One region of the Cellulomonas shaoxiangyii genome, then DNA from elsewhere that is predicted to be linked to it. Evidence: riboswitches for the same ligand, from Rfam matches in the RefSeq annotation. Region 1 holds a riboswitch; each other region holds the start of a gene.

What was found. Region 1 has a riboswitch for S-adenosylmethionine ahead of E5225_RS02755 (aminotransferase class V-fold PLP-dependent enzyme). Riboswitches for the same ligand answer to the same signal wherever they lie in the genome.
Region 2: linked by a shared signal. The riboswitch ahead of E5225_RS01170 (peptide ABC transporter substrate-binding protein) and the one ahead of E5225_RS02755 (aminotransferase class V-fold PLP-dependent enzyme) in region 1 are both predicted to bind S-adenosylmethionine.
Region 3: linked by a shared signal. The riboswitch ahead of E5225_RS01100 (hypothetical protein) and the one ahead of E5225_RS02755 (aminotransferase class V-fold PLP-dependent enzyme) in region 1 are both predicted to bind S-adenosylmethionine.

Annotation. Positions count from the first base shown of each region.
Region 1 covers NZ_CP039291.1:608,503-613,550, forward strand. The annotation lists gene E5225_RS02745 (hypothetical protein) at 340-1,311, opposite strand; partial or broken gene E5225_RS02750 (recombinase family protein) at 1,883-2,032, shown strand; SAM riboswitch class IV at 2,079-2,192, shown strand; gene E5225_RS02755 (aminotransferase class V-fold PLP-dependent enzyme) at 2,227-3,681, shown strand; gene E5225_RS02760 (DUF2867 domain-containing protein) at 3,746-4,192, opposite strand; gene E5225_RS18190 (GNAT family N-acetyltransferase) at 4,284-5,048, shown strand, end outside.
Region 2 covers NZ_CP039291.1:245,775-250,822, forward strand. The annotation lists gene E5225_RS01160 (M20/M25/M40 family metallo-hydrolase) at 1-360, opposite strand, end outside; gene E5225_RS01165 (cobalamin-independent methionine synthase II family protein) at 568-1,764, shown strand; gene E5225_RS18100 (hypothetical protein) at 1,851-1,985, shown strand; SAM riboswitch class IV at 2,113-2,221, shown strand; gene E5225_RS01170 (peptide ABC transporter substrate-binding protein) at 2,404-4,062, shown strand; gene E5225_RS01175 (hypothetical protein) at 4,064-4,303, opposite strand; gene E5225_RS01180 (ABC transporter permease) at 4,334-5,048, shown strand, end outside.
Region 3 covers NZ_CP039291.1:231,674-236,721, forward strand. The annotation lists gene E5225_RS01090 (deoxyribonuclease IV) at 1-727, shown strand, start outside; gene E5225_RS01095 (hemerythrin domain-containing protein) at 771-1,247, shown strand; gene E5225_RS01100 (hypothetical protein) at 1,309-1,965, opposite strand; SAM riboswitch class IV at 1,982-2,094, opposite strand; gene E5225_RS01105 (DUF6318 family protein) at 2,244-2,816, shown strand; gene E5225_RS01110 (hypothetical protein) at 3,041-3,685, shown strand; gene E5225_RS01115 (hypothetical protein) at 4,223-4,630, shown strand; gene E5225_RS01120 (nuclease-related domain-containing DEAD/DEAH box helicase) at 4,633-5,048, opposite strand, start outside.

The DNA.
Region 1 (5,048 bases):
TGACATCATCGATGACAACGTTCGTCTCCTTCTCCCCTGGCAAGGTGAGCGTGAGCGTCCGCGATGGCGAGGGCTTCGAGGTCAACGGGTGTGGCCTGTGGCTGGCGCCATCTCACGTGCGCTGACTGCCAGGCGGCGACGGTCGCGCGTGGACCAGGGGACTAGTTCGGCTACGACAACTGCCGAGCGGCGGCCGAAGAGATCGTCGCCGGCCACCCCGCCCCGGCACGTCAGACCCCAGGGCGCAAGGGGCCGAAACCACAGGCCGAATCCGGCGCGGTGGCCGGTCACGCACGACCCGATTTCGTTCGGTGCCCGACGAGCTGCCTTGACGGGGGATCACCTCTTCTCGGTGCGCCCGAGCTCGTAGTACCGCAGACCGCTCATCTTTGTCCCAAATGCTGACTCTTCGATGGACCGATCGATAGTTCGAACCGACGAGCCGCGCTCGACCATCGCCACCAGACGAGTACGTCGGGCCCGGACGTACGGCTCAGCGTCCAGGTCGAAGTACCCGCACAGGGCCCGGCTATACGCATCACTGATCGGCAGCAGCGGCAGCACGAGGGAACGTATCGCTTCGTCGACGTCGTCGCTGAGCCCCATGAGCAGCCAAGGCTTGGCGTGGGCAGCCCCGGAGAATAGTCCATAGAGCCACGGGTCATCCGGCACGTACTTCGCCGCTAGCTGGGTGATGTTGTTCCGTGTCGAGGCTGACTGGCCCGCGAACCAAACCCGACCGATGGCGTCCGTGACTTGCCCATGCTTGTCCGTCGCGCGCTCAACCCGGAACCCGTCTTGGGTCAAGACGCACTCGAGGTCTGCGCGCGCCTGCCGCTTCTCTTCAAGTTCGTCCACCACGCTGCTGCCAAACCGCTCGAGTAAGACAATCGATTCGTTGAGCACCGCCGGTAGAATGCTTGCAGCCCGGGCAATCCGAGTCTCGGACGACGCCTCGGCGTCGAGCAACCAGCAGGTCTGAAGCACCGCTTCCATGATGGCGCGGCTCACCGTCCATGCCGGCACCGGCAGCAGCTTCTGATGACGCAGCAGGAGTAAGAGCGTGTCCGCGTGGTCACGCACAGAGAAGCTCCAACGCTGTACGTGATCGCTCGCCCAAGATAACGCTGCCACCGCACCATCAATGCCCGCGGCACGCTGTTGGTCGACGGCCCACAGCCCGGACCCTGCGCCCTCCGCTGCCGCCGAAGCAGCGGCGAACAACTTCCCGTAGGCGTCGCGTTCTTGCAGGACCACCCTCTCGGCCAGCCGTGCCAACGGGGGACGCACGTCCTCAGCGATACCACCCATGCCGTGAGTATCGGGGAGTCGACGCCAACATCGGGCTGGTACGGCCCTAGCGCGCCGCCAGCCGTGAGTTGGCGCGCGCGTCCATCAGCGCCGCCGGCGGATGGCTCCGAAGGTCCGGTTGCAGGACGGACAACGCCAGCAGTCGCCGTCATCGACGATCGGGCCTGGTCGGGGCGGGTCTTCGGGGTCATGAGCGTTCCTCTCATCGTCGGTCTCGGCGCATGTGACCCATGTGTGGCAGCCGCGGGTGCTGCAGATATGAGCCATCGACCGGACGGCGCAAGAACGCGCGCGCCTCGTAACGGCCCCAGGAGGTCCGTCGCGGGGGAGTGATGTTGGGTGGCGCGTACCGCGTCGCAGACTCGACGCCCCTGGGCGGAGCGAGCTGGGTCACTCGTGTGCTCATGCGAGACGAGGGGTATTGGCGCCCCGTTTGGGGATTGCTCAACGGGACAGTCGCGATGGGCCGCTCGTGGACCACAGCGCCGCGCAGGACACTGTCCCCGAAAGACCCGCCCCCGAAAAGGCCCGGTCAGGGGGAGCTGTACCGGACAGCGAGGGCACGAGCGGACTGCTGATCGGCTATGCCCGGGTCTCGACGAGATCGCAGGATGCGACCGCCCAGCGGGACGCGCTTCGGAGCCTCGGCGTCGATGCCGACCGGATCTACGTCGACCACGGACTGACGGGCAGCAACGTCTCAAAACGAGAGACGATCCGTGCCCCCACGTTGACACCCGCCGGAGGGCGCGCGGATCCTCGTGCCAGGTCATGAGCGCCAGCGCGAAGCCCCGGCTCGCTGGCCGGCAACCCTCCTCCGCGGTGGGGTGCCCCGGGTGACGACCTGGCCGCGCGCCGTCCGGTGCCGGCAAGCGCGGGACCTCCCTTCCGGGTCCCCGGGTCCAGGAGGCTGCCATGACGACCGTCACCGAGCTCTTCGCGTGTGCCGACGAGGCGTCGGGCACCGCGTCCCCGTCCGCCGCGGCGGCGCCCCGCCCCGCCGTCGGCCGCGGTCCCCTGCTCCCCGTGGTGGGCGCGTCCACCACGGTCCCGCTGGTCGGCGGCACGAGCCGCACCTACGCCAACCTCGACTGCGCCGCGAGCGCGCCCGCGCTCGAGTCGGTCGCCGCGCGCGTCGCCGAGGTGCTGCCGCTGTACGCGTCGGTGCACCGCGGTGCGGGCTACCTCTCGCAGGTCTCCACCGCCCTGTTCGAGGCGTCGCGCCAGGCGGTCGCGCGGTTCGTCGGGGCGCGCGAGGACGACGTCTGCGTCGTCACGCGCAACACGACCGACAGCCTGAACCTGCTCGCGGGCGTCGTGCCCGACGGCGGGCGGGTGCTCGTCCTCGACGTCGAGCACCACGCCAACCTGCTGCCGTGGGTCCAGCGGTGCACCGGGACGCACGCGGGGGAGACCCGCACGGCCACCGTCCTGACGCTGCGGCCGACGGTCGCCGCGACCCTCGCCGCGCTGCGCGACGAGCTCGCCCGGCGTCCGTACGCGCTGCTCACGATCACGGGCGCGTCCAACGTGACGGGTGAGGCCCTGCCGCTGGAGGAGGTCGTCACGCTGGCGCACGCCGCCGGCACGCGCGTCGCGGTCGACGGCGCACAGCTCGTCCCGCACCGCGGCTTCTCGCTCGCCGCCACCGGCGTCGACTACGTCGCGTTCTCCGGCCACAAGACGTACGCGCCGTACGGCGCCGGCGCGCTCGTCGGGCGGCGCGACTGGCTCGACACCGGCACTCCGTACCTCGCCGGCGGCGGCGCGGTGCGCGACGTGCGCCCCGACCGGACGCTGTGGCAGCCCGCGCCCGCACGCCACGAGGCGGGCTCGCCCAACGTCATCGGCGCGATCGCGCTGGCGCAGGCCTGCGAGACGCTCGCCGAGCTGCCCACGGGTGCGCTCGAGGCGCACGAGCAGGAGCTGCGCGCGCGGCTCGTCGACGGGCTCACGGGCATCGAGGGCGTGCGCGTCGCCCGCATCTGGCCCGACTCGCCGGACCCGGTCGGCGTGGTCACGTTCACGGTCGCCGACCTCAACCCCGGGCTGGTCGCGGCGTACCTGTCCGCCGAGCACGGCATCGGCGTGCGCGACGGCCGCTTCTGCGCCCACCCCCTGCTCGCGCACCTCGGCGCCTCGCAGGGTGCGATCCGCGCGTCGATCGGCGTCGGGACCACCGCCGAGCACGTCGACCGGCTCGTCGCGGCCGTCGCCGCCCTGGTCGCCCGTGGTGCGCAGGCGGCGTACGAGGTCGTCGACGGCTGCTGGTCGGTCGTCGACGACACGCGCCCGCTCGTCGAGGTGCGCGGGCTGGACCACCTCGCCGCGACGGCGGCCGCCGCGTGCGGGCCCGCCGTCGACGACTGAGCGGGCACCGACGTCGCTGCCACCCGGCTGGTCGTCAGCGTGAGGGCTGCCGCCGGGCCGGTCGTCAGCGCGAGAGCCGCCGCCGCGCCCGGCGCAGCATCGCGGTGACGACCACCGGGTGCAGCAGCCGGACGGGCGCGAAGTAGACCCGCCCGCGCCACCCGTGCAGGCGCACGGTCGTTGTCACCCGCACCAGGCGTGCGTCGGCGTCCACCGCGACCCCGCAACGGAAGTCGAGGTGGACGTCGTCGTGCGCGACGAGCGCCTCGCCGCCGACCACCTCGTCGACGGCGAACGCGGCGCGCGGTGCGGGCGGGATGCGCAGCACCGGCACGAGCGCCTGCCGCAGCGCGAGGGCCGCGAGCACCCAGCGCGGCATCGTCGCGAGCGAGAAGATCTCGCGCGCCCACACCGCCGGGTCTGTCGGCGCGCCGGGCGGCAGCGTGACGATCACCGCGTCGGCGTGGTCAGGAGCGGGCACGTCCCGCAGGGCGATCGACCAGTGCGTCATGCGTCCTCCGTCGTCGGTGGTGCCGCCACGCTAGGGCCTGCCGCCTGAGACGCCGCCGAGTGCGCGGCGGCGCCCGTGGCACGCTGCCGCCGTGGAGCACGACCTCGTCCTGACCGGCCACGGCGTCCGCCTCGTCCCGCTGCGTGCCGAGCACGCGGCCGACCTCCTCGCCTGCACCGACGACGCGGTGTGGCGCGGGATGAGCTCGCCGACACCGCGCACGGTCGCGGACATGGCCCGCGTCGTCGCGACGGCGCTCGCCGCACCGGGCCGGTACGCCTTCGCGGTGCTCGAGGACGCCACCGGCGGCGTCGTCGGGTCGACCTCGTTCTACGACGTCGACCTCACCGCGGGCCGGCTCGAGGTCGGCCACACCTGGTACGCCCCGGCCGTGTGGGGTACGCACGTGAACCCGGCCTGCAAGCTGCTGCTGATGGCGCACGCGTTCGAGGGGTGGGGCGTCGCGCGCGTCGCGTACCGCGTCGACGAGCGCAACCACCGCTCGGTCGCGGCCGTGACGAAGCTCGGGGCCGTGCCCGAGGGGCGGCTGCGGGACCACCGCCTGCGCCCCGACGGCACGCGCGGTGCGTCGCTGTACTTCTCCGTCCTGGCCGACGAGTGGCCGGCCGTGCGGGGGCGCCTGCTCGCCCGGCTCGCCGGGGCCCACGTGCCGGACGACCGCACGCACCTGCTGCTCGTCGGCGGCCGCGCGGGCGTCGGCAAGACGACGGTCGCGTCGGCGGTGCACGACCTGCTCACGGCGCGGGACGTGCCGCACGCGGTCGTCGAGGGCGACGCGCTCGACCTGGCGCACCCGGCGCCGTGGGAGCACGGCGTCGCCGCCGCGAACCTCGCC
Region 2 (5,048 bases), 360 kb from region 1:
GTCCACCTCGTACGCCGCGCCGCCGGTCACGGTGAGCGTCGCGGCGTCGACAACCTCGCGGTCGAACGTGAACGGGTCGCGCCACGTGCGGTAGCCGGCGCGGCGCAGCGTCCGCTCGACGTACTGCGCGCTCGCCTCGTAGCCGGGGGTGAGCGCGGCGCGGTTGCCGTCGTTGCGGTCCGCGATGCGCTGGAACGCGTCGAGGTGGCGCAGGACCGCGCGCGAGCTGACCTTCTGCGCGAAGCGCTCGGCGCTGCCGCCCTTGCCGTGGGCCGCCGCGGGTGGTGCCAGGAGTGCCGTCACCCCGAGCGTCAGCGCGACCGCGCCGGCGAGGGTGGTGGTGGGACGTCGAGCGGACACGAGGTGCCCCCTTCTCCACGGTGAGGGGCGCCGGCCGGTCGGCCGGGCCGCGATGGTCACGTCGCCCGCCCAACGTAGGCGCCGGAGGCCTGCGACGTCACCACCCTGGATGACTTCCGCGTTACGACTCTGTGACGCGGGCCGCTGCGGGCGCGTGCCGTGGACCGTCGGCGGGGCCGCGGCACCGCCGACGTAGCATCCCGAGCCGTGACCACCCCCATCGCCACGACCCACGCCGGCTCGCTGCCGCGCACCCCCGAGCTCATCGCCGCCAACGCCGCCCGCGCCGCCGGCGAGCAGCGCCCCGACTGGGACGAGTTCCTGCGCGACCAGGTCGTCGCGCTCGTGCAGCGCCAGGTCGACCTCGGCATCACCGTCCCCGGCGACGGCGAGTACGGCAAGGCCATGAGCAGCGCCCTCGACTTCGGTGCATGGTGGTCGTACTCGTTCCAGCGGACCGGCGGGCTCGAGCTCGACACGTCCATGGCGTGGGCGACCGAGCAGCACCTCTCGTCCCCCGGCGACCTGCGCACGACCGGCTTCCTGCACCGCCGCGACCAGCAGCGCTTCACCGAGGCCTACCGCGACCCGGCGTCCGGCGTCATGTCGGGCGAGGCGCCGACCGGCTTCCCCAAGGCCACCGGCCCGCTGACGTACACGGGCCAGGCGGCCATCGCCGCCGACGTCGCGAACCTGCGCACGGCCCTCGACGCCGCCGGGGTCTCCACCGGCTTCCTCACCTCCATCGCGCCCGGGTCGGCCGCGCGCCTCGCGAACGAGCACTACGCGACCGACCGCGAGTACCTGTTCGCGTGGGCCGACGTGCTGCGCGAGGAGTACGTCGCGATCCTCGACGCCGGCCTCGTGCTGCAGCTCGACGACCCGTCGATCGCCGAGAACTGGGACCAGATCGAGCCCGAGCCGTCCGTCGACGACTACCTCGCGTTCACCGCGCTGCGCGTCGAGGCGCTGAACCACGCGCTGCGCGACCTGCCCAAGGACCGCATCCGGTTCCACCTGTGCTGGGGCTCCTGGCACGGCCCGCACACCACCGACCTGCCCATGAGGGACATCGTCGGCACCATGCTCCAGGTGCACGCCGGCGCGTTCTCGTTCGAGGCCGCCAACGTGCGGCACGAGCACGAGTACCGCGTGTGGGACGACGTGACGCTGCCCGCGGGCGCCGTGATCCTGCCCGGCGTGGTGTCGCACGCGACGAACGTCGTCGAGCACCCCGAGCTCGTCGCCGAGCGGATCGAGCGGTTCGCGGCGCGCGTCGGGCCGGAGAACGTCGTCGCGTCGACCGACTGCGGGCTCGGCGGGCGCGTCCACCCGCAGATCGCGTGGGCGAAGCTCGAGGCGCTCACCGAGGGCGCCCGCATCGCCGGCGCCCGTCTCGGCTGACGCCACCGACCACCGCCCGCCCGGCGCCCGCGTGCGGCGCGGCGTCGGTGCGCGCAGGGTGGGGGCATGACGGCGGGGGCGACGGCATGAGCGGCGACGGGCACCACGAGCCCTGGGGCGACGAGCGGCGGACGCGGCAGCTCGCACGGGTGCTGGTCTGGCTCGGCGTCGTGGTCGTGCTCGGGGCCGTGTTCGGCATCGTGTTCGTGCTCGCGAGCTGACCCACGGGGGATGCCCCGGGGGACGGGCGTCGGCCCTGACCTGCGCACCGCGTGACGCACGCCGCGCACCCGTCACGTGCTGGGCGCCCGTCCAGCATGTGGCGGGTGCGTGCTTATACTCCGGACAGGTCCTGAGTTCCGGCGACAAGCTCTGGCTGGCCGGGCAGCAACCCTCCGACCGCGACGGGGTGCTCCAGATGACGACCGGGCCCTCCCCCGGAGGGCAAGTGCGGCCCCGGACCGGGGCGCTGGTGAGCGACTCGAGGAGCGTGCGCGATGTCCTGTTGTACCGGCTGGTGAGCGGCCTCCTCCGCTGAGCCACGGCGCCCCCGCGCCGTCGTCCCCACGGCCCCCCTGCGGCCGGTGCTCCGCCGTCCGCGGCGCGGGCGAGCCGCCGCGCGTCCTCCCCGAGGTCCCCATGAACGTCCGTCGTCCCCTCGTCCGCGGGCTCGTCGCCCTCACCGCCGCGACCCTCCTGCTGAGCGCCTGCACCACCACCGGCGACCCCGAGCCCGGTGGGACCGCCGCCGCCGGCGGCACGGTCCAGGAGGCGACCGTCGTCGTCGCCCAGGAGCTCAACACGATCGACCCGCCGCTCGCGATCGACTCCAACTCCGCGATCGTCGTCAACAACGTCTACGAGGGCCTGTACCGCCTCGACGAGGCCAACCAGCCCGTGCCCGCCGGCGCAGCCGACCTCCCGGAGGTCAGCGCGGACGGCCTGACGTACACCATCCCGCTCAACCCCGACGCGACGTGGTCCGACGGGACCCCCGTCACCGCGCACGACTACGTGTTCGCGTGGCAGCGGGCGGTCGGCCTCGACAACGCAGGCGAGAACCAGAAGTACTACGGGACGATCCTGAACGCCGACGCGATCATCGCCGGCGAGCAGGAGCCCGACCAGCTCGGCGTCGAGGCGACCGACGACCACACGCTCGTCGTGACGCTCGCGGCGCCCGTCGCGTACTTCCCCTCGATGCTGGCCGTCGTGCCGTTCTTCCCGGTCAGCGAGGCGTACGTGACCGAGCAGGGCGACGCGTTCGCGTCCGACTCCGAGCACGCGGTCTACAACGGCCCGTTCGTGCTCGCCGACTTCGCCGGCCCCGGCATCGGGACCGACTGGACGTACGAGCGCAACGACGAGTACTGGGACGCCGGGTCCGTGCGGCTCGACTCGATCGCGGTGCGGGTCGTCAAGGAGACGACCACCGCGGTCAACCTCTACAAGAGCGGCGAGGTCCACCAGGTCGCGATCGCGGGCGCCCAGGTCCAGGCCGAGCAGGCCGACCCCGGCTTCGTCGCCGACACGACCGCGACGTCGGCGTTCCTCGGCTACAACCACGCCGACCCGGTGCTCGCGGACCCGCGCGTGCGCGAGGCGATCTCGCTCGTCATCGACCGCGAGGCGCTGACGGCGAGCGTGCTGGCCGACGGCTCGACCCCCGCGACCGGCCTGGTCCCGCCGGGCCTGGCCACGAGCCCCGACGGCGAGGACTTCGCCGACGCCGCCGGTGACCTGCTCACGACCGACGTCGCCCGCGCGCAGGACCTGTGGGCCCAGGCGCGCGCCGACCTCGGCGTGAGCTCGCTCGCGATCGACCTGCAGACGTTCGAGTCCGACCGCACGCGCGCCGTCGCGGAGTACCTGCAGGGCGCGGTGCAGGAGAACCTGGAGGGCGTCACGCTGGCGGTCACCACCAACCCGGTGGCGAACTTCCTCGAGAAGACGGGCTCGGGCGCCTTCGGCGCGTACCTCGTCACGTGGGGCGCGGACTACGCCGACCCGTCCAGCCAGCTCGGCCTGGTCCGGTCGGACGCCGGCACCAACTGGGGCGGGTACGCCAACCCCGAGTTCGACGCCGCCCTCGAGGCCGCGCAGGTCACGCACGCGACCGACGCCGCCGCACGCTTCGACGACCTGCTGCACGCGCAGGAGGTCCTCGTCGCCGACCAGGGCGTCACGCCGATCTACTTCCAGAGCTCGACGCTGCTGCGCTCGCCGGACCTCAAGGGCGTGGTGTTCCACACCGCCGGGCCGGCGTTCGAGTACAAGTCGGCGTACCTGGAGGACTGAGTCACGACGGGCTCAGCGCCGCGGCCAGCGCCGCGACCGCGACGAGCCCGGCCCCGGCGAGCACCCAGGGGGACCACCCCCGCGGCTGCCGCACCCGGCGCACCTGCCCGGGTGCGGCGGCCGGACCGGGCCGGCGTCCGCGCAGGACGCCGAGCTGGCCGGACGCCCCGATGGTCCGCACGGCGCCGACGAGCAGGAGCAGCAGACCCACGATGAACGCGACGTCCGACACGGCCCTCACGCGGCACCGCCGCGCGCCCGGGAGGTCGTCGTGAACCTGGCGAGGTACGTGGGCGGGCGCCTGGTGTACATGGCGCTCACGCTGTGGGTCGTCGTCACCGTGACGTTCTTCCTCATGCACCTGCTGCCCGGGTCGCCCTACGTCGACCTGCACAAGCTCACGCCCGAGCAGATCGCCATCCTCGACGCGCGGGCGGGTCTGGACCGACCGCTCCTGGAACAGTACGTGCTCTACGTGCGCAACCTCCTGACCGGTGACCTGGGCGTCTCCTTCCAGTTCAAGAACCAGCCGGTCACCGCGCTGCTCGCGGGGCGGATCGGCCCGTCCGTCCAGCTCGGGCTGCAGGCGCTCGTGGTCGGGACCGTCCTCGGCGTCGTCCTCGGCGTGGTCGCGGCCGTGCGGCGCGGGACGTGGCTCGACGGCGGGTCGACCGTGCTCGCCGTGATCGGCCGCTCGGTGCCCAGCTTCGTGCTGGCCGCGGTGCTGCAGTACGTGCTCGCGCTGCGGCTCGGGCTGTTCCCGATCGCCGGCTGGCGCGACCTGTCCTCGACCGTGCTGCCGACGCTCGCGCTCGCGATGGCGCCGCTCGCGGACTCCGCCCGGTTCGTGCGCACCGAGATGGTGGAGGTGCTCGCGTCCGACCAGGCCGAGCTGGCGCGCGCGAAGGGCCTCGGGCCGTGGCAGGTCGCGTGGCGGCACGGCGTGCGCAACAGCGTCGTCCCGCTCATCACGCTGCTCGGGCCGA
Region 3 (5,048 bases), 380 kb from region 1:
CCCGGTCGCCGCCGCCCACGAGGTCGACGCGCAGGCGGTGCAGATCTTCCTGGCCGACCCGCAGGGCTGGAAGAAGCCGGTGCGCCGCGAGGACGCCGACGCGCTGATCGAGTCCGGCCTCGGCATCTACGCGCACGCGCCGTACCTGGTCAACGTCGCCTCGACGAACAACCGCATCCGCATCCCGAGCCGCAACATGATCGCCCAGCACGCCGCGGCGGCCGCCGACCTGGGCGCGCGTGGGCTGATCGTGCACGGCGGGCACGTCGGCGACGGCGACGACATCGCCGTCGGCATCGACAACTGGCGCAAGACGTTCGCGCGCGCCCAGTACCCCGTGCGCGTGCTCGTCGAGAACACCGCCGGCGGCGAGAACGCCTGCGCCCGCACCCTCGACCGCTGGGCGATGCTGTGGGACGCGATCGGTGAGTACGAGGTCGGCGTCTGCCTCGACACGTGCCACGCGTGGGCCGCCGGCGAGGACCTCGAGACGATCGTCGAGCGGCTCACCGCCATCACCGGCCGCATCGACCTCGTGCACGCCAACAGCTCGCGCGACGAGCACGGGTCGAGCCGCGACCGGCACGCCAACTTCGCCACCGGCACCATCCCGCCCGAGCTCATCGCGCACGTCGTGCGGGAGGCGGGCTGCGACGTCGTCGTCGAGACGCCGGGGGAGCGGCAGGCCGAGGACGTGGCGTTCCTCAGGGCGGCGCTCGCGGGCTGAGGGGCTTCCGGGGGTGCGCTCGGGGCTCTAGCGTCGGGGGCACATGCCTACCGACCACCGTTCCCGCATCGTCGCGTGGGACCGTCAGCTCCGCGACGTCCACGCCCGCCTCCGTGACAGCCTGCAGATCGCGCGCGACGCGATCGACGACGACGCCGCGTCCGGTGATCGCCTCACGTCCGACCTCCGGCTCTTCTGCACCGGCTTCTGCGCCGCCCTCGACGGCCACCACCGCAGCGAGGACGCGGCGATGTTCCCCGACCTCGTGGCGCTCGACCCATCGCTCGCCGACGTCGTCGCCCAGCTGGTGCGCGACCACAGCGTGCTCGCGCAGCTGCTCGGCTCCCTGCAGGAGGCCGTCGAGGCGGGCCACGACGCGGCTGCCCTGCACCGCCACCTCGACGGCATCGAGGCGATCATGGAGACGCACTTCCGGTACGAGGAGAAGCGCCTGCTCGAGCCGCTCGCGAGGCTGACGAGCGACCGGCCGCCGCGCGAGATGCTGGGCCCGCTGGCATGAGCCGTGCGGCGCTCGTCGCAGCGCACGCGACGAACGCCGCACGTGCCCCGGCCGGCAGCCGTCAGGCCGGCGGGGGCAGGACCACCTCGTAGCCCGCGCGGTTCAGGGCCTCGACGTGGTCCATGCCGCCCTCGAACGAGCCCGGCAGGTCGCCCGGCCGCATCCACCCGTCCGCGTCCGACCCGAAGATCTGCGTGACCTGGTACCCGTCCCGCTGCTCCGCGAGCACCACCACGTGCTCGTAGCCGCCGCTGCGCGTCCGCATCGGCGGGTCGAGGCGGTACAGCGACGCCGTGTGCGGGAACAGCGCGACGAGCGTCGGGTCGAGCGGCAGGGTGCGGACCAGGAACGCGTACCGCAGCCCCGTCGGGCGGACGACCCCCTCGACGCACGGGCTTGCGACCGCGTCGGTGGCGACGCTGAGGTACCGGCTGCCCACGCGCACGACGCCGCCGTCGTGCAGGCAGACCGTCGGGTCCGCGGCCGCCGCGTGCTCCGCGAACGGCGCCGGGTCGTGCGTCCACCACCGGGCGGGCACGCCGTCGTGGCGGGTCACCTGCACGACGCCGCCGTCGACGCCCGCGACGCGGTACGTCTCGCCCTCCGCGGACACCGCCGCGCTGACGCGGCGCGCCACCGGCGCGTGACCGGGCTCCTGGCCGACGCAGCCCGTCCGCGGCGTGCCGAGCGGGGACTCGATGTCGAAGGGTGTAGCCATGTCTCCTCCTGGGGAGGTCGAGCGTCTTCCCGCGCCGGGCGGCACGGGCGGATCTTCCTCCGGGGGCACCGTGCGCTCGCGCGGTTGCCAGTCGGCCGGCTGGAGGGCTTGAGGCCGAGCTTCGTGATCGGTGCCGACTGTAGGGGCGGGGTGCGACAAGTGCCGTACGCGCCATCCACAGGGTGGGCGGGGCTGGCGTCGAGCACGTCGGGAACCGGTACTTTCCGGGCATGCTTCGACGACGGCGTAGTGCGCTCGTGGCCGCCTTGACGCCCGTGATGCTCGGGGCGCTGGTCGCCGGGTGCACGGGACAGGGGTCGCCGCCCGCGCCGACGTCCTCCGGAACAGCGTCCTCCGACACGCCGTCACCGACCCCCGCGCCGACCGCCGCACCGACACCGACGGCGGACCTGAGCGTCCCTCCTGCTCGGCCCGACGCCATGGCGACGCCGAGCGCCGATGGGGCAGCTGCGGCGGCGTCGTACTTCATCTCGCTCTACCCGTACGCGTACGCGACGGGGGACACGGCCGAGTGGGCCACCATGTCGGGGGCGCAGTGTGCGTTCTGCACCCGTACCCGCGACGGGGTCAGCCGCGTGCACGATGGCGACGGCCGCGTGACCGGTGGCGCGATCGACATCCACGAGGCGCGCGGTACAGAGCTTGATGCGGGTCGTTGGTACTCGGCCAAGGTGATCGCTACGGAGGCCCCCTCGACTGAGACGGACGCCAGCGGGTCGCGGGTCTCGGCCTCCGAGGGCGGCAGGTATGCGTTTGAGGTCGCGTTGACCTACGCCAGTGACGGCTGGACGGTCGACGCCGTGGACGTGAACCCGGCCGACGCGGGATGACCGCTTGGCTTCCGGCCGTCGCGGTCCTGCTCGTCGTCTCCGCGACCACACTGCCAGGGCGCGGCGTCGATGCCGAGGTGCCTGAGGACGACTCTGCGGCGGTGCGGATCTCGGCCGCTCGCTCGGAGCAGCTCGCTCACGCCAACAGCACCGTGCCGGCGGGACAGAGGTTGGTCGAGTACGTGCGGGCGCCGTTGTGCCGGGAAGTGGCGGCGACGTGGACCATGGGAGCGCCTGGCGGCGGGTGTCCGCCCGGAGCCGACACGGCGGGCGCCCTCGACGCCTGCGAGGGCGACACGATCGTGCAGCCGATGTGGCGGCGGGAGCGCGCCACTCCTGCGTCGCCGTGGGGTCAGTGGCAGCAGATCGACAGTGGCGGCTGCGGTGCCGACATCCTGCCCGTGCTCACGGCGGAGGACTTCCGGCGCCTCCCCATCCCCGCCCCGGTCCTCAACGTCCAACCCGCCGCGGACTGGGTGCTGGTGAACATGGAGACGATCGTCTACACCGACCCCTCCCCGGTGACCCTGACCACCGACCTCCTGGGTTACCAGGTCACGGTCGAGGCGACCCCCACCCGCTACACCTACGACTTCGGCGACGGCTCGACACCCCTGGTCACGACCGACCCCGGCTCCCCGTACCCGGCGTTCGACACGTTCCACGTCTACCGCGCGCTGGGTACCCGCACGATCACCCTGACCACCGAGTGGTCCGGCCGCTACCAGGTCGCCGGCTCCCCGGCCTGGCGCGACGTCGACGGCACCGCCCAGACCACCGCCACCAGCGCCCCGTTCGACGTCGTCGAACGCACCAGCAAGCTCGTCGCCGAGCTGTGCACCGCCGTCCCCACACCCGAGGACTGCTGAGGCAAACCCGAGAAGTCCTGCGCCGTCGTGTCGCACCGATGAGCCGCCGCGGGCGGGCACGTCGGTGGTGAGCGGTCGGCGCGTGCTGCCATCGGGTCACGTGCGGCGCCTCCGACCTCCCCGTGAGCCGCCCACAGACCACGATCAGGGCGAGCCCGTCCACGACCGCCCGGAGGTGTCGTCCGGCGTCCCGGCGCGACGACGAGGCTCCTCCGCATGCCTGCTACGACACCTCCTCCGTCCTCCCGCCACCGTCTCCGGGCCGTTCGTCGCGCCGTGTGTCAGCGCGCGGCCCTTGCGCCCGTGCTCGTGCTGGTTGCCGCGCTCGGCGCCTGCGCGCCCGGTGGCGCCGAACCCGACGCCTCGCCGGCTCCACGCCCCGCTCCGAACGCCGCGGCGAGCCCCACCCCGGACGCCGGTCCGTCGCGGGTGGGTGGCGCGCCCAGCGCAGCGCCGCCGACACCCGACGCCCCGGCGTCCTCCGGGACGGTCACCGTCGCCGGCGTCCCCGGTTCCGCGCCCCCGCCGGCGGCGGGCATGGAGGACCCCGGCCAGTACGGCGCCATGGCCTCGGTCGTCCACCTCTTCGCCCTCGCCGACCACGCCATGACCGCCCTCGAGCCCGAGCCGCTGCTCGCCCTGTGCGCCCCGGAGGTCGCCTTCTGCGGGCAGATCGCACGGCAGGTCGACGAGGTGACCGCGGCCGACGGCGCCGAGACCCTGATGCTCAGCACGCAGGTCGACCACGACATGCTCGTCGGGCAGGACGTCGACGCGAGCTGGGTCGTCGAGGTCGACACGGAGATGCTCGGGACGCGTTCCTGGGTGGACCCCGCGAGCGGGCAGTGGCAGGTCCAGGTGGAGGACCCGGTCCGGCAGACCTTGCGGGTGCGGCTGCGGCACGACGGCGCGTCGTGGAGCGTCCTCGAGGTCGGGGTGCCGTGAGGCTAGACCGACGCCACCCACAGGCCGTCGCGTGCGCGGGTCATCGCGACGTACATCTCGCGCAGGCGGTACTCGCGGCGTTCCCGGTCGACCTCGTCGAGCTGCTCCGGCTTCTCGGTGAACCAGGAGGCGCGCACGTCGACCACGAGCACCTGCTTGAACTCCAGCCCCTTCGCCCGCTTGATGGTGCCGACCTTGACCGCGTCCACCGGGACGCCGTCGTACTTCTCGAGGTTCACGACCGGGACGCCGGCGGCCGTGAGTGCCGCCGTCGCGTCGTCCACCCCGCGGCGCGAGAGCGACAGGACGCCGACGTCGCCGTAGCCGGTGCCGACCTGCCGGACGGCCTCCTGCACGCGAGTGACCATGCGGCGGGCGCGGTCGGCCTGGTTCGCACAGCGCACGTACACCGGTTTGG